DNA from 4 places in the Streptomyces sp. NPDC056144 genome. Region 4 is predicted to be linked to each of the others. Evidence: riboswitches for the same ligand, from Rfam matches in the RefSeq annotation. Region 4 holds a riboswitch; each other region holds the start of a gene.
The links. Region 4 has a riboswitch for cyclic di-AMP ahead of ACFC0Z_RS04860 (transglycosylase SLT domain-containing protein). Riboswitches for the same ligand answer to the same signal wherever they lie in the genome.
Positions count from the first base shown of each region.

Region 1 (4,726 bases), on a different contig from region 4:
TGAGGAAGTTGACCGGCACCGAGTCCGAGTCGAGCTCGCGGAGCGCGTACACGACGTCGACGAGGTCCTCGTCGGTCTCGCCCATGCCCGCGATCAGACCGGAGCAGGCCGACAGGCCGGCCGCGTGCGCCTTCTGCACGGTGTCGACCCGGTCCGCGTAGGTGTGGGTCTTGGTGATGGCCCCGTACGTCGACTCGGACGTGTTGAGGTTGTGGTTGTACGCGTCGGCGCCGGCGTCCTTGAGCCGCTCCGCCTGGCCGTCGGAGAGCAGACCGAGGCAGGCGCACACCTCGACGCCCTCGTTCTGCTCCTTGATCGCCTCGATGGTCCTGCCGACGCGCTCGACGTCCCGGTCCGTCGGACCGCGCCCGCTCGCGACCAGACAGACGCGCTTGGCGCCGCCCGCGACACCCGCGGCGGCGGCCTGGGAGGCCTCGTCCGGCTTCAGCCACGTGTACTTCAGGATCTCGGCCTTGGAGCCGAGCCGCTGCGAGCAGTACGAGCAGTCCTCGGGGCACAGGCCCGACTTCAGGTTGACCAGGTAGTTGAGCTTCACGCGCCGCCCGAACCACTGACGGCGCACCTTCCCGGCGGCCGCCACCACATCGAGCAGTTCGTCGTCGGAGGTCGCCAGGACGGCGAGCGCTTCTTCACGGGTCGGCAGCTCGCGCCGAAGCCCCTTCTCCACCAGCGTGTTCAGCAGGTCCATAAGGGTTGATCCTTGCCTACCGCCCGCCCCCTGGCCAAGGAGGAACCGAACAAACGGTCCGGAACGAGGTGTGTGGATGACCACATCCCGGCCCCGGCGTCCTGCGGTTAGGGTCTGTGCGCTGCCTACAAAAGGATCGCCGCATGCCACTGGCCGACGACGCCCGGGCCGAGGGCCCGCGCCGGACCGCTTTCGACTGGACCGACGCGGAGGCGCGCCGCAGGGCGGAGGCCGGACTCGTCCGGACGCTGCGGCCCCGGCCCGCCGACTCGGACCTCCTCGACCTGGCGAGCAACGACTACCTCGGCCTCACCCGCCGCCCGGAGGTCACCGAGGCGGCGGCCGACGCGGCGCGGCGCTGGGGCGCCGGTGCCACCGGCTCCCGGCTCGTCACCGGCACCACCGAGCTGCACACGCTCCTGGAGCGCGAACTCGCCGCGTTCACCGGCTTCGAGGCGGCCCTCGTCTTCTCCTCCGGCTACGCCGCCAACCTCGCCGCGCTCACCGCGCTCGGCGGCCCCGGCTCCCTGATCGTCTCGGACACCTCCAACCACGCCTCGATCGTGGACGGCTGCCGCCTGGCCCGCGCCGAGGCCGCCGTCGTGCCGCACGCCGACCCCGAAGCCGTCGCCAAGACCCTCGACGCCCACCCCGGGCGCCGCGCCCTCGTCGTCAGCGACTCCGTCTTCTCCGTCGACGGCGACAAGGCCCCGCTGACCGGGCTCGCCGACGCCTGCCGCGCGCACGGCGCCGGGCTCGTCGTCGACGACGCCCACGGCTTCGGCGTCCTCGGCGAGGGCGGACGCGGAGCGCTGTACGAGGCCGGCCTCGCGGGCGACGAGGACGTCGTCGCCACCCTCACCCTCTCCAAGTCCCTCGGCAGCCAGGGCGGCGCCGTCCTCGGCCCGGCCCGGGTCATCGAACACCTCGTCAACGCGGCGCGCACCTTCATCTTCGACACCGGCCTCGCCCCGGCGGCCGTCGGCGGCGCGCTCGCGAGCCTCCGCCTGATCGCCGCCGAACCGGCGCTCGCCGCACGGGCCGGGACCGTGGCCACCACGCTGTACGAGCTCCTCACGGCGGCCGGTCTCACCGCCGCGCGCCCGGACGCGGCCGTCGTCTCGGTCCGCGCGCCCTCGCCCGAGGCGGCGCTGCGGTGGGCGGCGGACTGCCGGGAACAGGGCCTGGCCGTCGGGTGCTTCCGGCCCCCGTCCGTCCCGGACGGCATCTCGCGGCTGCGGCTCACGGCCCGCGCGGACCTGACGGACGCGGAGATCCGGGGGGCGGTCGCGACGATCCTGCGGACGGCACCCCAAGAGCGTTGAACCGTCACGGAGTTCACCGCTTCGGGCGATAGATGCGTACATATCGTGGTGGAACACCGCTCGGGGCGGCACCATCGGTGGCACTCTGACGCGAAGCGCAATCCGGGCGCGAAGCGGGTCCCGGGCGATGTCCCGGGTGGGAAAGGGACAGCGTCGCCATGGCAGACCATCAGGAAGCATCCGTCACGCTGCCGAGCGATCCGGCCTCGGTGCGCACGGCACGGCAGTACGTCGCGGAGGTGCTCGGCGACTGGGGGCTCGACGACGGCGCGGAGAGCGCGGACTCGATCCGGCTGATCGTCTCGGAGCTGGCCACCAACGCGGTCCAGCACACCTTCGGGCAGTCGCCGACGTTCACCGTCGACCTCAGGCTGGAACGGGGGGAGCGGCTGCACATCGGCGTGACCGACAGCCACCCGCGCTGGCCCCGGCGGCTGCCGGCGGCGGTCCAGCAGGACAACGGCCGCGGCATGGTCATCATCAGGGTCCTGGCGGCGGAGGCCGGGGGCCGCCTCTCGGTGACTCCGACGGAGGAGGGCGGCAAGACGGTGTGGATCACGCTGCCGTGGACGGCGTCCCTGGCGGCGAGCGTGTAGGGGGCGTCTTGCCGATCAGGCCGGATCAGGCCGGATCAGGGTCTCACGGGTACGCGCCGGAGGCGGGGGTGCGGCGGCGCCACCGCACCCCCGGTCCTACGGGCTACCGCTCAGGGATCAGCGGACGCGGCCGTAGTAGACTTTCGACGACCAGATTCTGTCGAGCTTGACCCAGGAGCCCGTCTTGGGCGAGTGCCAGATCTTGCCGCTGCCGGCGTAGATGCCGACGTGGTAGACCCTTCCGCCGGAGTGGAAGAAGACCAGGTCCCCCTTCTGCCTGCTGGCCTTGGAAATGTGCCGGGTCTTGTTGTACTGCTGCTGCGCGGTACGGGGCAGCGACTTGCCCGCCTTCTTGTACGCGTAGAGCGTGAGCCCGGAGCAGTCGAACCGGGTGGGTCCGACGGCTCCCCATCGGTAGGGCGAGCCCTTCTTGGCCGCCGCGACGCTCAGTGCCTTGTTCGCGTGTGCCGTTGCCGCCTGGGCCTCCGGTGCCGCACCTGGTGCGAACAGCGTGCCGCCGACGGCGGCGAGGGTGAGAGCCGAGACGGCTCCGGCCCGGGACAGCAGGGACGGGACGTGCATCTGCGCGGTCATGCGCAACCCTTCGTCAGCCGCCTGTGAAGGATGACCTGTCGGGTTCGGGCAGGCGAAGATGCCCGGCCGCTCGCGCGGCTTCACCCCAAGGGACGACCACGCCGTCGAAACAGCGCGTACGTCCCGTACTGCCTGGGTCCTCCACTCCTGCCGAACCACTCCTGTCGACCAGTCATCCGGGGCAGCGGCAGGACTCGGCGTCCGCCCGGACCGCCCCGCCGCGGCGGCGGGGGCTTGTCGTCGTCGAGGATCTTGACCTACGACATGGGCGAATTCCGAGCTGAAACGACCTTATGTGAGGCTCATCACGACTGCTCCATACGGGTGGACAAGCAGCCTTTGTGATCTCTGTATGTTTGGCCGACGAGCCGCGCACCAGCGATGGAACGTTCGATTCCGCCAAATGCGTACATCGGTTGCGCAACTCACTCCCGTGCGGTGACGCAGCGATGACTACGCCGAATGGGGGAGCGATTCTGCGATGCCCGTCGGCCGTCCGGACCTCGACACGACACGCCCTGACGTCAACTCGCCCGATCCCGGGGGACGGTGACCCGGCCGGCCCGTCGCTCTCCGTCCAACACCCGTAGCGCCCGCGCCAACGTGTCCGCGTGCACCTCGCTCTCGCCCCGCATATGCATGAGCGTCAGCGCCTCGCGCAGGGCCTGCGCCCGCCCGACCAGGGCCTGAGCGGCACGCAGCGCCCCATAGGTATGTGTACCTCTGGATGGATTGATCCTCCCCAGGAGATCGACGACTTCGAGGTACGCGTCGACGAGTTCACCCTCGGCCCGGGTCAGGGCCGGCAACGGCGGGAGCTCCGGAACCACGGCAGCCTCACCGCCCCGCCCCGCCGCCGACGGCGCCGCGGCCCGTCACCACGTGGTCCGCCGGGCCGTACGCGACCGCCGCCGGGGCGTCGAGGACGGTCAGCCGCGCGAGGTCGGCGTCGATCCGCTCCCGGTCCCGGCCCGCGTGCTCGGCGAGCATCCCCGCGACCAGCCCGCGCTGCCGCAGCAGCTCGCCGGCCGCGATGCCGAGGTCGCTCGGCTGCCCCTGGGCGGGCTCGTCCAGCGCCGGTTCCCGGAGGGTGACCCGGGCGCCGGGCAGGATCAGCCGCTTCCCCGGGGTCCCGGCGGCGAGCAGGACGGCGGCGGTGTCGCAGGCCTGGCCGAGGCAGGTGGTCTCCACGTCGCTGTGGAGCGACCACATGGTGTCGTACACGGCGCTCATGGCGGTGACCGAGCCGCCGGGGGAGTTGATGTAGAGCGCGATGTCCCGGCCGGGCTCGGCGTGGTCCAGGTACAGGAGCTGGGCGATGACGTCGTTGGACGAGGTCTCGTCGATCGGCGTGCCGAGGAAGACGATCCGGGCGTCGAGGAGCTTGGAGTACGGGTCGAGGGTCCGTGTTCCGAAGCCGGTCCGCTCCGTGAACTCGGGCAGAACGTGGCGAGCGTCCATGGGTGCACACCTCCATCTGTCGAGCACCTGTCGAAAATGTA
Region 1 is NZ_JBHJVF010000012.1:369-5,094, reverse strand. Features, by position in the region: gene bioB (biotin synthase BioB) at 1-709, opposite strand, end outside; gene ACFC0Z_RS28320 (8-amino-7-oxononanoate synthase) at 853-2,034, shown strand; gene ACFC0Z_RS28315 (ATP-binding protein) at 2,193-2,630, shown strand; gene ACFC0Z_RS28310 (C40 family peptidase) at 2,748-3,224, opposite strand; cyclic di-AMP (ydaO/yuaA leader) riboswitch at 3,228-3,424, opposite strand; gene ACFC0Z_RS28305 (hypothetical protein) at 3,749-4,054, opposite strand; gene ACFC0Z_RS28300 (ATP-dependent Clp protease proteolytic subunit) at 4,062-4,685, opposite strand.
Region 1: it holds a riboswitch for cyclic di-AMP, as region 4 does, so the genes downstream of both, ACFC0Z_RS28310 (C40 family peptidase) here and ACFC0Z_RS04860 (transglycosylase SLT domain-containing protein) in region 4, are expected to answer to the same signal.

Region 2 (4,726 bases), on a different contig from region 4:
GGCCGCGCACCTCGCGGACGGGCTCGGCATGGCGGCCTGGGCGGTCGGGCTCGTCCTCGGCGCCCGCAACCTCTCCCAGCAGGGCATGTTCCTGGTGGGCGGCGCGCTCGCCGACCGCTTCGGCTTCAAGCCGCTCATCGTCGCGGGCTGCGCCCTGCGGACCGTCGGCTTCGGGGCCCTCGCCTTCGCGCAGTCGCTGCCGACGCTGATCGCCGCCTCCCTCGCGACCGGGCTCGCGGGGGCGCTCTTCAACCCGGCGGTACGGGCCTGCCTCGCGGCGGAGGCGGGGGAGGAGCGCCGGGTGGAGGCCTTCGCCCTCTTCAACGCCTACTACCAGGCGGGCATTCTGCTCGGGCCGCTCGTCGGGGTCGCCCTGACAGGGGTGTCGTTCCGGCTGACGTGTCTGGTCGCGGCGGTGCTGTTCGCCGGGCTCACCCTCGTACAGCTGCGGTTCATGCCCGTGCGGAGCGCCCCTGAGCCGCGGTCGGCGCCGGACGGGCGGGGGCAGTTCCGTACGGTCCTCTCCCACCGCACCTTCTGGCTGTTCTCGCTCGCGATGACCGGCTCGTACGTCCTGTCCTTCCAGGTCTACCTGGCGCTGCCGCTCGCCGCCGGGGACACGGCCGGCGGTGGCGTCTGGCTCACCACCGCCCTCTTCGTCGTCTCCGCGCTGGTCGCGCTCGCCGGCCAGCTGCGGATCACGGCCTGGTGCCGCCGCCGGCTGAGCCGCGAGCGGTGTCTCGTCCTCGGGCTCGCCCTGATGGGCGGGGCGTTCCTCGTCCCGGCGGCGCTGGGGCGGGGCGCGGTGGGGCTGCTGCTGTGCGCGGCGGTCCTGGCCGTGGCGAACGCGGTGCTCTACCCGTACGAGATGGACACGGTCGTCGCCCTCGCCCGGGGCCGCTGGGTGGCCACCCATTACGGGCTCTACAACACGGTCTGCGGGATCGGCATCACCCTCGGGAACCTGGGGACGGGCGCGCTGCTCGACGTCACCGGCTGGTCCGCGGCGCCGTGGCTCGCGCTGTGCGCGGTCGGCCTGGGGTGCGCGGGGGCGCTGGCGCTCCTCGCCCGGGGCGGGCGCCTCGGGGACGGACGCCCCCGGGACGCGCGGCTCGCCGGGTAGTACGCCCAGTCGGCCGCGCGGAGGTCGCCGCCGGGTGCGGCGGCGGCCACCCTGGGAGGACGCGGTACGACACCGGGCAGGAGAGCACAGGTGGGGCACCCCCAAGGACCGGCGGGCGGCGGTTGGCTCCGTACGGACGGCGGCAAGGACGGCCGCCCGTACGGCGGCGCCCGGCGCTTCCTCCGCGCGCTGCCCCCGCTGATCATCGTGGGCGGGGTCGTCTTCGACGTGATGACCCCGCCCACGTACACCGCCGCCCCGCTCTTCTCCGCCGCCCCGCTGATCGCCGCGCCCTTCTTCTCGACGCTCACGACCCTGCTCACCGGCATCGCCGCCGTCCTCGCCTCCGTCGGCCTGCACCTCTACAACGGCACCGCCGACGAGATCCCCTCGCTGACCGAGACCCTGACGGTCCTCACCGTCTCGGCGCTCGCGATGCTCATCAACCGGGTCGTGCGCCTCAGCGGCGAACGGCTCGCGTCCGCGCGGGTCATCGCGGAGACCGCGCAGAAGGCGGTGCTCCCCGCGCCCGCCGAGCGGATCGGCGGGCTCCAGTGCGCGGCCCGGTACGAGGCGGCGCAGGCGGACGCGTTCATCGGCGGCGACCTGTTCGCCGTCCAGGACACCCCGCACGGGGTGCGGCTCGTCGTCGGTGACGTCCGGGGCAAGGGCATGGACGCGGTCGAGGCCGTGGCCGTCGTCATCGGCGCGTTCCGCGAGGCGGCCGAGCAGGAACGGAGCCTGGAGGGCGTCGCGCTCCGGCTGGAGCGGGCGCTGACCCGCGAGGGCACCCGGAGGGACGGGCTCGACGCCTTCGAGGGGTTCACGACGGCGGTCCTCGCCGAGATCCCGAAGACGGAGGGCCCGTCGGGAGAGGGTGCGACCGTACGCATCGTCAACCGTGGCCATCCGCCGCCGCTGCTCCTGTACGTGGACGGGAGCCTGGACGTCCTGGATCCGGCGGAGCCGGCGCTGCCGCTCGGCATGGGCGAACTGGCGGCCTGGCCGGACCGGTCCGAGGAGCACCCGTACCCCCGGGGCGCGACGCTCCTCTTCTACACGGACGGGCTCTCGGAGGCGCGGAACGCGGAGGGCGTCTTCTACGACCCGGCGCGGCGGCTCGCGGGGCGGATCTTCCCGGGGCCGGAGGAGCTGCTCGACGCGCTCGTGGACGACGTACGGCTCCACACGGGCGGCGAGTCGACGGACGACATGGCGCTGCTCGCGCTGAGCCGCCCGGCGACGGGGCAGCCGGAGCGGCGGCGGACGATGCCGGTGGTCCCGCCCGGTGACCATGGGTAGTCGAAGGGTGTCACTGCGATAACAATTGACATACCGTCAGATCGCGGAGGTGTGGAGCCGGGCGGGGATCCCCTTTCTGAAGGGGGGTCAACTCGGGCGATACCCCACTAATTCAATGAACGATCACCCGGAACGGCTTGGAATCGGGACCCCGTGTCTATTAACGTTCGATAACGCAGCGCGGTCGTCCCAGCCGTCGCAAGAGACGGCACCGTGCGCACGCGCCGAATCCCGAAAGGGAACCGGGGAACCACCACTTGGGGTGAATCGAGCCCATTCGCACCCGTGCGGAACACGCACCCGTGCGACCGGGCCCGTAGGAGACCTTCCTGCTCCGAACCCGTCAGCTAACCCGGTAGGCGAGAAGGAAGGAAAGGAGCGCGCCCCCGTGGCGTCCAACACTCCCGCACCCGAAGTCCCCTTCGACGCCTTCGGTGGTGGTGCGGGTCCCGCCGCCCCGGACACCGAGTGGAACCCCACCGAGGGATCCCTCCGCGCCGAGAGCCGCTCCGGCGGCCGGCACCGCGTCGTCAAGCAGCGCTCCAACTTCGCCCGCTCCTCCACCGTCCTCGGCGTCGGCGTGATCGCCGCCGTCGGCGCGGGCGGCCTCGCCACCGCGCAGGACAAGCCCCCGGTCTCGATAGCCCTCCCCGACCTGCCGGACCTGCACCTCCCGGAAGCCGAGGACCTCCCCGGCGTCGGAGAGTTCTTCGCCGACGACGAGCAGGGCAAGAGCGGCTCGAACGGCTCGAACGGCTCCGGGAACTCCACCGGCGCGACCGGCAACGCGAACCCGCTCACCGCCGCCACCTACGTCACCCCGGCCGCCGAGCGCACCGCCGCCGGCCCCGCCTCGGACGCCGACACGGCCGCCCGGGCCGGCGCGGCCACCGCGAACGTCGCCACCGCCGCCACCTTCACCCCGCCCGCGCAGCCCACGGCCGGCACCGTCGACGCGGGCGAGATCCTGCGCACCCGCATCCTCCAGCAGGCCGAGCAGCAGCAGGCCGAGGCCGACGCGGCCGAGAAGGCCGAGGCCGAGCGCCTCGCGGCCGAGAAGGCGGCGACGGAAGCCGCGGCGGCCGAGGCGGAGGCGGAAGCCAAGGCCAAGGCCAAGGCCGAAGCGGAGGCCAAGGCGGAGGCCGAGCGGATCGCCGCCGAGAAGGCCGAGGCCGAGCGGATCGCGGCGGAGAAGGCGGAGGCCGCCCGCCTGGCGCAGCTCGCCGCCAGCTACTCGCTGCCCCTCTCCTCGTACAGCCTCACCGCCACCTACATGCAGTCCGGCTCCATGTGGTCCTCCGGCTACCACACCGGCCTCGACTTCGCCGCGCCCACGGGCACGCCGCTGAAGGCGGTCCACGGGGCCACCGTGAAGTCGGCCGCGTGGTCCGGCTCGTACGGCTACCGGATCGTCCTGGAGCTGGAGGACGGCACCGAGGTCTGGTACTGCCACCTCTCGTCGATGCTGGTCAGCGCGGGGCAGACGGTGGGCACCGGCGAGACGATCGGCCGCGTCGGCGCCACCGGCAACGTCACCGGCGCCCACCTCCACATGGAGGTCCACACGGCGGGCGGCGACGGCATCGACCCGGCGGCCTGGCTCCGCTCCAAGGGCCTGACGATCTGAGCCGAGGCTCCTCTCCCCGTACGGAATAGCCCCGGCGGCGCGGGCAGTTGATCACACCATGACGACTCTCCGCCCGCTGGGCGCTTCCGACCTCCACGTCTTCCCGCTCGCCCTCGGCGGCAACGTCTTCGGCTGGACCTCAGACGAGGCCGAGTCCTTCGCCGTCCTCGACGCGTACGTCGCCGCCGGCGGCAACTTCGTCGACACCGCCGACATGTACTCCTCCTGGGCCGAGGGCCACGAGGGCGGCGAGTCCGAGGCGGTCATCGGCCGCTGGCTGGCCTCCCGCGGCAACCGCGACGACCTCGTCATCGCGACCAAGGTCGGCGCCCACCCCCGCTACAAGGGCCTCGCCGCCACCACGATCAAGGGCGCCGTCGAGGAGTCGCTCCGCCGCCTCGGCACCGACCACATCGACCTCTACTACACGCACTTCGACGACGAGACGGTCCCGGTCGAGGAGATCGTCACCGCGCTCGACCAGCTCGTGAAGGACGGCAAGGTGCGGGCCGTCGCCGCCTCCAACATCTCCCCGGAGCGGCTGCGCGCCTCCCTCGACTTCGCGGAGGCCGAGGGCCTCGCCCGGTACGTGGCGCTCCAGCCGCACTACAACCTCGTGTCGCGCGAGACGTACGAGGGCCCGCTGCTCGACACCGTCGCGGAGGCCGGACTGT
Region 2 is NZ_JBHJVF010000006.1:486,615-491,340, forward strand. Features, by position in the region: gene ACFC0Z_RS21665 (MDR family MFS transporter) at 1-1,123, shown strand, start outside; gene ACFC0Z_RS21670 (PP2C family protein-serine/threonine phosphatase) at 1,214-2,425, shown strand; cyclic di-AMP (ydaO/yuaA leader) riboswitch at 2,638-2,802, shown strand; gene ACFC0Z_RS21675 (M23 family metallopeptidase) at 2,814-4,052, shown strand; gene ACFC0Z_RS21680 (aldo/keto reductase) at 4,111-4,726, shown strand, end outside.
Region 2: it holds a riboswitch for cyclic di-AMP, as region 4 does, so the genes downstream of both, ACFC0Z_RS21675 (M23 family metallopeptidase) here and ACFC0Z_RS04860 (transglycosylase SLT domain-containing protein) in region 4, are expected to answer to the same signal.

Region 3 (4,726 bases), on a different contig from region 4:
GCATCCCGTGAGAGACTGGTCTAGACAACCCGCTTGAGACTCGAAGGGCAACACCATGGCTGAGCGCCGCGTCAACGTCGGCTGGGCCGAGGGCCTGCACGCCCGCCCCGCGTCCATCTTCGTCCGTGCCGCCACGGCTTCCGGCGTGCCGGTGACGATCGCCAAGTCCGAGGGCACCCCCGTGAACGCCGCGTCCATGCTCGCGGTGCTCGGCCTGGGTGCGCAGGGCGGCGAGGAGATCGTTCTCGCTTCCGACGCCGAGGGTGCCGAGACCGCCCTCGACCGCCTCGCGAAGCTGGTCGCCGAGGGTCTGGACGAGCTCCCCGAGACCGTCTGATCCGGACTTCGCACGACGAATGGCCCGGCCGCCGGAATTCCGGCGGCCGGGCCATTCGCATTTCACGGCACCGTTTTCAGGCAGCAGGAAAAGACCGGCGCGAATAGCGGTCCGATCACTCTTCTTTGTATACGGCGCACACGTTAATTCCGACCGCTCGCCGTGTTGACGGCATGTTGCGAAACCCTCACACGGCCGTCTTCCGGCTTTTTGAGCCGGTGCAGCCCGAGCGTGCGTTCCGCGTGCAGCGCGGTCAGCGCCCTGGCCCGTTCGGCGTCGCCGCGCGCGACCGCGTCCACGATCGCGCCGTGCTCCGCCCAGGCCTCCACCGGCTTGGCCGGCTGGTCGACCGCGTACATCCAGGCGATCTTGTGCCGCAGCTGGGTGAGCAGCGCCGTCAGGGCGGGGCTGCCGGAGGCCTGCGCGAGCGTCTCGTGGAACCAGGCCCCGAGCGCGCGCAGATCCTCGCCCTGGCCGCGCCTGGCCCGCTCCTGCCCCAGCCTGACCAGGCCCCGCAGCACCTTGAGGTGCGCCTCCGTACGCCGCTGCGCGGCTCTGGCGGCGCCCAGCGGTTCGAGCAGCGCCCGCATGTCGAGGAGGTCGGCCGCCTCCTGCACGGTGGGTTCGGCGACGTGGGCGCCGGCGTGCCGCCGGGTGACGACGAAGCCCTCGGACTCCAGGGTGCGCAGGGCCTCGCGGACCGGGACACGGGAGACCCCGTAGCGGCGGGCGAGCTGTTCCTCGGTCAGCCGACCTCCCCGCTCGAAGACGCCCGAGACGATGTCGTCCCGGATCGCCGTGCATACCGATTGCGCGGGAACGCGCATGACCGACCTCCGCTTTCTTCCGCGAGAGTCCGACTCTATTGCAGCGGAGCGGAAATTCCGATGCCCCCTGTGAATTCAAAAAGCCCCGGCTCGGTACGAGCCGGGGCTTTCGTGACGCGGAACGCGCGAGGTGTCAGAGGCTGACGCCGCGGGCGCGGAGGTACGTGATGGGGTTGATGTCCGAGCCGTACTCGGCACCCGTCCGGGCCTCGAAGTGGAGGTGCGGGCCGGTCGAGTTGCCGGTCGAGCCTGAGATGCCTATCTGCTGGCCCGGCTCGACGGTCTGGCCGACGTAGACCCCGATGGACGAGAGGTGCCCGTACTGGGTGTACGTGCCGTCGTTCATCTGGATGACGATGTTGTTGCCGTACGCGCCGCCCCAGCCGGCCTCGACGACGGTGCCGGAGCCGACGGAGACGACGGTGCTGCCGTAGGCGGCGTGGAAGTCGATGCCGGAGTGGCTGCCGGAGGACCAGAGCGAGCCGCCGGTCTTGTAGCCGGTGCTCACGTACGAGCCGGCGACGGGGAGCTGGAAGGTGGCGAGGCGGCGGCGCTCGGCCTCGCGGGCGGCGCGCTCGCGCTCCTCGCGGACCTCCTTGGCGCGGGCCTCCGCCTTGCGCTTGGCCTCGGCGCGGGCCTTGGCCTCGGCCTTCGCCTTGGCGACGGCCTCGAAGGCCTCCTGCTCCTGGGCGGCGGCCTGGGCGTTGATCCGGTCCGCGAGGGAGTCCTCGGTGACCACCTGGGTCAGGCCGGTGTCCTCGGCGGAGCGGTTGTTCCCGTCGGCGGCGAGTGCCGGGGAGGCGAGGGTTCCGATGACGCCGGTGGTCGCGAGCGTCGCGACGCCCGCTATCCCCGCGCTGCGGCGAGCCATCCGGCTCGTCCCACGATGCTTCCCGGTGGCACGGGTGAACGCCAAGGCTGTTCCTTTCCTTCCTTCTCGCCTACCGGGTTAGCTGACGGGTTCGGAGCAGGAAGGTCTCCTACGAGCCCCTCCGTCGGTGACGAAGGCGCCCGATTCACCCCAGGGACTGTGGGTCCCCGGCTCCCCAGGCTCGCGCCTGACGGGGACTCGGCGATGACTGTCCGTCGCCGCGGGTGCGGCACGTACTACTGCCGGACAGCCGTCCCGACGCTATGCGGACCGTCTTCCCCGCACCAAACAGACACGCCTGTTTGTAAGACATGCCACAGGTCATACTGTCGACTTGTTCCCTATTCGGACATAACGGAAGGCCCCGACGGAACCAGGTCGAAACCAGGGCGTCGGGGCCTCCGTTGGCCGTCCGGCGAGCGAGCTGTCAGCCCGTCACCACCGTGACCTCGCCGATCCCGAGCGCGCGCACCGGCTCCGCGATCCGCGCCGCGTCGCCCACGAGGACGGTGACGAGCCGGTCCACCGGGAAGGCGTTGACCACCGCGGCGGTCGCCTCGACCGTGCCCGTCTCGGCCAGACGCGCGTACAACCGGGCCTGGTAGTCGTCCGGGAGGTGCTGCTCGACCTGGTCGGCGAGCGTCCCGGCGACCGAGCCGGCCGTCTCGTACTTGAGCGGGGCCACGCCCACGAGGTTCTGCACGGCGGTCTCGCGCTCGCCGTCGGTGAGGCCCTCGGCGGCGAGGGTCCGCAGCACCTTCCACAGGTCGTCAAGTGCCGGACCCGTGTTGGGGGTGTCGACCGAGCCGCTGATCGCGAGCATCGAGGCACCGCGCCCCTCGGCGTCGGAACGCAGCACCTGCCCGAAGGCCCGCACGCCGTACGTGTAGCCCTTCTCCTCGCGCAGGACCCGGTCGAGCCGGGAGGTGAGCGTGCCGCCCAGGCAGTACGTGCCGAGGACCTGCGCCGCCCAGGCGCTGTCGTGACGGTCCGGACCGATCCGGCCGATCAGCAACTGGGTCTGGACCGCGCCGGGCCGGTCCACGATGACGACCCGTCCGCTGTCGTCGGCGGTGATCGGCGGCATCGGCAGCGGCTCGCCGGGCCCGCCCGTCCAGGCGCCCAGCGTCTCGGCGAGGAGCTTCTCCAGGTCGACACCGGTCAGGTCGCCGACGATCACTGCCGTGGCGGTGCTGGGCCGGAGGTGGGCCTCGTAGAAGGCGCGGACCGCGGCGGCGTCGATCGCCTTGACGGTCTCCTCGGTGCCCTGGCGCGGCCGGGACAGCCGCGACTCGGCCGGGAAGAGCTCCTTGGAGAGCTGCTTGGCCGCGCGCCGCGCCGGGTTGGCCGCCTCGTGCGGGATCTCGTCGAGCCGGTTGGCGACGAGCCGCTCGATCTCCTCCTCCGGGAACGCCGGGGAGATGAGCGCCTCGGAGAGCAGCCCGAGCGCCTTGGGCAGCCGGGAGACCGGGACCTCCAGGGAGACCCGTACGCCCGGGTGGTCGGCGCCCGCGTCGAGCGTCGCGCCGCAGCGCTCCAGCTCGGCCGCGAACTCCTCGGCGCTGTGCTTGTCCGTGCCCTCGGAGAGCGCGCGGGCCATGATCGTGGCGACGCCGTCGAGACCGGCGGGCTCCGCGTCGAGCGGGGCCGGCAGGAAGATCTCCACGGCGACGACCTGCTGGCCGGGGCGGTGACTGGTCAGCACCGTCAGGCCGTTGGGCAGGCTGCCGCGGTCCGGGGCCGGGAAGGCCCAGGGCCTGGCCTCGCCGGGCGTCGGCCGCGGGTGGAAGTCCATGCTCGTCAAAGACGTGGCGGCGTCGGTCACTGGTCCGCTCCTTCTTCCTCGGCTGCGCCGTCCTCGTCGCTCTGTTCGGTGGCCACCGGCTCGTAGACCAGCACCGCGCGGTTGTCGGGGCGCAGCTTGGCCGCGGCGACCTCGCGCACCTCGTCGGCGGTGATGTCGAGCACCCGGTCGACGGCGGTGAGGGCGAGCTGCGGGTCGCCGAACAGGACGGCGAACCGGCACAGTTCGTCGGCGCGGCCCGCGACCGTGCCGAGCCGGTCGAGCCACTCGCGCTCCAGCTGCGCCTGCGCGCGCTCCATCTCCTCGGGCGTGGGGCCCTCGGCGGCGAAGCGGGCGAGCTCCTCGTCGACGGCCGCCTCGATCTGCGGGACCTCGACGCCGCCGGACGTCTTGACGTCCAGCCAGCCCAGCGAGGGCGCCCCCGCGAGCCGCAGCAGGCCGAAGCCCGCGGCCACCGCCGTACGGTCGCGGCGGACCAGGCGGTTGTGCAGCCGGGAGGACTCGCCGCCGCCGAGGACCGTCAGGGCCAGGTCGGCGGCGTCGCACGCGCGCGTGCCGTCGTGCGGCAGGCGGTAGGCGGCCATCAGCGCGCGGGCCGGGACCTCCTCCTCGACGACCTCACGGAGCTGCTCGCCGATGGTCTCGGGCAGCTCGCCGGAGCGCGGCTCGGGCTTGCCGTCGTGGCCGGGGATCGAGCCGAAGTACTTCTCGACCCAGGCCAGGGTCTGCTCCGGGTCGATGTCGCCGACCACGGACAGCACCGCGTTGTTCGGCGCGTAGTACGTACGGAAGAAGTTCCGCGCGTCCTCCAGCGTCGCCGCGTCGAGGTCGGCCATGGAGCCGATCGGCGTGTGGTGGTACGGGTGGCCCTCGGGGTACGCGAGGGC
Region 3 is NZ_JBHJVF010000004.1:126,460-131,185, reverse strand. Features, by position in the region: gene ACFC0Z_RS14645 (HPr family phosphocarrier protein) at 56-337, shown strand; gene ACFC0Z_RS14640 (GntR family transcriptional regulator) at 481-1,164, opposite strand; gene ACFC0Z_RS14635 (M23 family metallopeptidase) at 1,298-2,080, opposite strand; cyclic di-AMP (ydaO/yuaA leader) riboswitch at 2,088-2,249, opposite strand; gene ACFC0Z_RS14630 (M16 family metallopeptidase) at 2,463-3,830, opposite strand; gene ACFC0Z_RS14625 (M16 family metallopeptidase) at 3,857-4,726, opposite strand, start outside.
Region 3: it holds a riboswitch for cyclic di-AMP, as region 4 does, so the genes downstream of both, ACFC0Z_RS14635 (M23 family metallopeptidase) here and ACFC0Z_RS04860 (transglycosylase SLT domain-containing protein) in region 4, are expected to answer to the same signal.

Region 4 (4,726 bases):
TTCCGCGTGCCGATGCTCGTCATGTCCCCGTGGACCCGAGGTGGCTGGGTCAGCTCCGAGGTCTTCGACCACACCTCCGTGCTGCGCTTCCTGGAGACCTGGACGGCGGCTCTCGGCACCCCGGCCACCTGCCCGAACATCAGCGCCTGGCGGCGCAAGGTCACGGGCGACCTCACCGGGGTCTTCGACTTCGCGCACCCGGTGTACGGGGTTCCCGCCGACCTGCCGTCGACGGCGAAGGTCATCGGGCAGGCCACCTGCGGCCCGCTCCCGAACCCCGCCCCGCAGAACAACGCCCTGCCCGCCCAGGAGCCCGGTACCCGTCCCGCGCGCGCGGTCCCGTACCAGGTCAACGGCAACCTCGACCGGTTCGAGTTCGGCGCCGCAGGCAAGATCCTGGCCTGGTTCTCGATGACGAACCAGGGCGCGGAGGCCAAGCGGCCGGCCCACTTCTCGATCCACCCGCACCAGTACCGGGACACCGCTGCCTGGCAGTACACCGTCGACCCCGGCGGCACGGCCTCCGACTACTTCAACATCGGGCTCGGGTCGGGCTCCGGGAAGTACGACATCTCGATGATGGGCCCGAACCGGTTCCTGCGCCGCTTCATCGGCGACGCGTCGAAGGCGGGCAAGGCCGTCGAGGTCGCGGCCCGGTTCGCGCCCGAGGCCGGGACCGGCAAGACGGCCCTGTGGTTCCGGATGACCAACTCGTCGGCCGGACCCGTCACCTTCACGATCCGCTCCAACGCCTACCGCTCGGACGGGCCGTGGACGTACACGGTGGCTGCGAACTCCTCGCGCGAGGACTTCTTCAACGCGGTCGCGTACAACGACGGCTGGTACGACTTCACGGTCTTCGCCGACATCGACGGCACCTGGTCGCGCCGGTACACCGGACACATCGAGACGGGCGCGCCGAGCGTCACCGGGTGACCCGGGCCGGCCGGGCACCCGGCGGACCGACAGCCCGCCCGGCAGCCCACTCGGCGCGCCCTCAGCGACCGGCGTCGGCCGCTCGCCGGATGGTGGCGTCGAGGAGGGCCACCGCGTCCTCGGCCGTACGGCCGGGGGCGCGGTTCCACGGCCCGATGAGGTCGTTCCAGCCCCGCGACCTGAGCTCCGTCATCACCCAGGCCGCCGCCTCGTTCATCGTGTCGACGCTGCCGTGGCCGAGGCGGTGGGCGGCGAGGAGCGCGCCGCAGACGCAGCGGGCTCCGCGCCGGTCGCGCAGCTTGTACGGGGCGTTCTGCCAGCCCCATTCGACGAGGACGAGACGGGCGTAGCCGAGGTGGACCGAGGGGCGGAGGTCGGCGCGGCCGAGGCGGCGCCAGGCGTGCAGCCGGTCCGGGAGGACGGCGCCGAGGCGGCCCGGGAGGCGGCGGTCGGCGGGGAGGGCGGGCGGCAGCGCGTCGAGCGCCTCTGCCACGAGTCGGTCGACCGGGACGGACAGCAGGCTCCGCCAGTCCTTCTCGGGAGCGACCGGCCCGTCGGCCGTCCAGTCGGCGACGATCCGCTGCCAGGCGGCGGAGTCGTAGAGCGCGGCGGCCTCGCGGTCGACGAGGTCGGGGCTGGGCGGTGCGGTGACGGGCGGCATTCGGCACTCCTCGGTCGGGTAGCACCATCTTTGGCGACGAATGCCCGATTTGCGACTTTTACCCGTGCGTTCGGGGTAACTCGGGACGGCTCGCGCATATTCGGCATATTCGGACATTGAACGCGGCGTGACGTGATTCACGTTTCGGAATGCGTCGCGGTGATCGACATCCGCGCATGCCATGGGGCACACGGGAGTTCCCCGTCGGCAAGCGGCGGTCGATCATGAATTCCGTGAATTCCGAGCCGCTTTTCGCACATCGCCGATCACACGCCCCTTGTTGTCCCGCGTATTCCTGGCCTACGGTCACCTCCATTCGAGCGGATCGCCTAATCCTGCCACCGCTTGAAATACCTCCCTTTTCACCCGACGGCAGGAGCGGGGGACCCACGAATACGCCGTACCGGATTCCCGGGACGGCTCGGGGTGCAGCCGCGTGCGCGCGGCCGGACACCTCCCGTCCGAACCCGACAGCTCACCTCGCAGGCGCCGGAGAGGAACCCGTCATGCCTGCACACGGTAAGCACCGCCGCCCCCGACGCCGCCCCGTCTCCCAGGGCCTCGCCCTGGTCGGCACGGGTGGGGTCGCCCTCGCCCTCCCGCTGATCGCCCCCGCCTCGGCCGGCGCCGCGCCCGTCTCCGGAGCCCCGGAGATCGCCGCCCGCGCCGCCGTTCCCGCCGTCTCCCCGGCCTCCGTGGCGCCGGTCGCCCTCAAGGCCCCGGCCGCTCCGGTCGCCTCTCGCACGTACACCGTCGTCAGCGGTGACTCGCTTTCCCTGATCGCGCAGAAGAAGGGAATCCAGGGCGGCTGGAAGAGCCTTTACCGGGCGAACAAGACCGCCGTGGGTGACAATCCGTCACTTATTCACCCCGGCCTTGAACTGACGCTTCGTCGGAATTCCGCGAAGGTCGTTTCCGCCCCGGCGAAGAAGGCCTCCACGACGGACCGCGCCAACCGCTCCGCACACCGCGCGGCCCCCGCGCAGGCGGCCCCCGCGCAGCCCGCTCCTGTCCAGGCCGCCCCCGTCCAGGCCGAGCCTGCGGCCGCCCCGGCGCAGGCCGTCCAGGCCGCCCCCGCCGCCGCCACCTCGTACGCCGACAACCTCGACGGCTGGATCCGCGAGTCGCTCGACATCATGGCCCGCAACGGCATCCCGGGCTCCTACGACGGCATCCTCCGCAACGTCATGCGCGAGTCCTCCGGCAACCCGCAGGCCATCAACCTGTGGGACTCCAACGCCGCCGCCGGCACGCCCTCGAAGGGCCTGCTCCAGGTGATCCAGCCGACCTTCGACGCCTACCACGTGCCCGGCACGTCCACGGACCCGTTCGACCCGGTCGCCAACATCACCGCCGCCTCCAACTACGCCGCAGACCGCTACGGCTCGATCGACAACGTCAACGGCGCCTACTGATCCCGGAAGTGCCCGGTGAACCAGGAGGTGGCGAGCTCCGCCACCTCCTCCAGGGCACCGGGTTCCTCGAAGAGGTGCGTGGCACCCTCGACGACCGTCAGCCGGTTCTCACAGCGCAGCAGCGCCTGCGCCCGCCGGTTGAGGTCCAGGACGAGCGCGTCCCGGCCTCCCACCACGAGGAGCGTCGGGGCGCGCACCCGCGCCAGCCGCTCCCCAGCGAGGTCGGGCCTGCCGCCCCGTGAGACCACGGCGTCGACGTCCGCCCCGGCGTCCGCCGCCGCCCACAGCGCCGCCGCCGCGCCCGTACTCGCCCCGAAGTAGCCCAGCGGCAGCCCGGCCCGCTCCGGGCGTCCGGCCAGCCACTCCGTGGCGCCCGCGAGCCGGCCCGCGAGCAGCGGGGTGTCGAAGACCCGTGCCCGGTCCGCCGCCTCCTGCTCCGTCAGGAGGTCGAACAGGAGGGTGCCGAGACCGGCCCGGTTGAGGGCAGCGGCCACCGAGCGGTTGCGGGGGCTGTGCCGGCCGCTGCCGCTCCCGTGGGCGAACAGCACGATGCCGAGCGCCTCGTCGGGCAGGGCGAGCCGCCCCGCGAGGATGGCGCCCGCCGACGGGACCCGGACCTCGGTGTCCCGCACGACGGGGCCGCGCGCGGCACGGCTCCGGGCGAGGCAGTCGAGGACCTCCTCGTCACGGGTCTGGGAGAAGTCCCGGTAGAACTGCCCGATCGCGTGGAAGAAGGCGGGTTCGCTCACGCTGACGGTCTCGTCGGCCTCGCCTCCGACGCGCGCGTGCCAGCCGCGCGGCGCGACCGGGACGGCGAGGACGATCCGCGCGGCGCCCTTGGCCCGGACCACCCGGCAGGCGGCGAGCGCGGTGGCACCGGTGGCGAGCCCGTCGTCCACCACGACCACCGTCCTGCCTTCCAGGGGCACGGGCGGACGGTCGCCCCGGTAGCGGCGGGTCCGTGCCTCCAGCTCGGCGTGCTCGCGCTCCTCCACCGCCGCGAGATCCCGGTCGTCGACACCCGTCTCGCGCAGGACCTGATCGTTGAGGACCCGTACGCCGCCCTCCCCGAGCGCGCCCATCGCCAGTTCCGGCTGGTACGGCACCCCCAGTTTCCGTACGAGACAGATGTCGAGCGGCGCGTCGAGGGCTTCGGCGACCCGCGCGGCCACCGGGACGCCCCCGCGCGGGAGCCCGAGGACGACGACGTCCTGGCCCTTGAGATACCCGAGGCGCTCGGCGAGCCGGCGCCCTGCGTCGGTCCGGTCGCTGAACTCCATGATCCGCCGCCCTTCCGCCGACGCGGCCGGGATCCGGGGGTGCGAGGTCCGGGGGTCCGAGGTCCCGGAGAGGCGGGTGCGTCCCGTCCCGGCCGGTGCCTCCAGCCTAGTCGCGCGTCGGCCACTCGGACTGTGTCGGGCCTTGCCCGCCGAATCCCAGGCGAGGAGCAGGCTCTCAGGCCGCCAGGAACGCTTCGATGGCCTCCGCGAGGGCCTGCGGGGTCTCCTCGGGCGCGTAGTGACCGGCGTCCTTCAACACCTCCAGACGGGCGTTCGGGTACCAGCGCAGCCAGGTCGCCTCCATCGCCTCGGCACCGAGCGCGGGGTCGTGCGCGCCGACGACGAGGAGGACGGGGGTGGCGTTGTCACGGACGCGCTCGTGGAAGTCGGGGCCCGACCAGGAGTCGAGGTAGCTCCGGAAGGCGGTGGCCGAC
Region 4 is NZ_JBHJVF010000001.1:1,142,763-1,147,488, reverse strand. Features, by position in the region: gene ACFC0Z_RS04870 (phosphocholine-specific phospholipase C) at 1-936, shown strand, start outside; gene ACFC0Z_RS04865 (hypothetical protein) at 998-1,597, opposite strand; cyclic di-AMP (ydaO/yuaA leader) riboswitch at 1,914-2,099, shown strand; gene ACFC0Z_RS04860 (transglycosylase SLT domain-containing protein) at 2,104-3,012, shown strand; gene ACFC0Z_RS04855 (alpha/beta family hydrolase) at 3,006-4,292, opposite strand; gene ACFC0Z_RS04850 (alpha/beta fold hydrolase) at 4,468-4,726, opposite strand, start outside.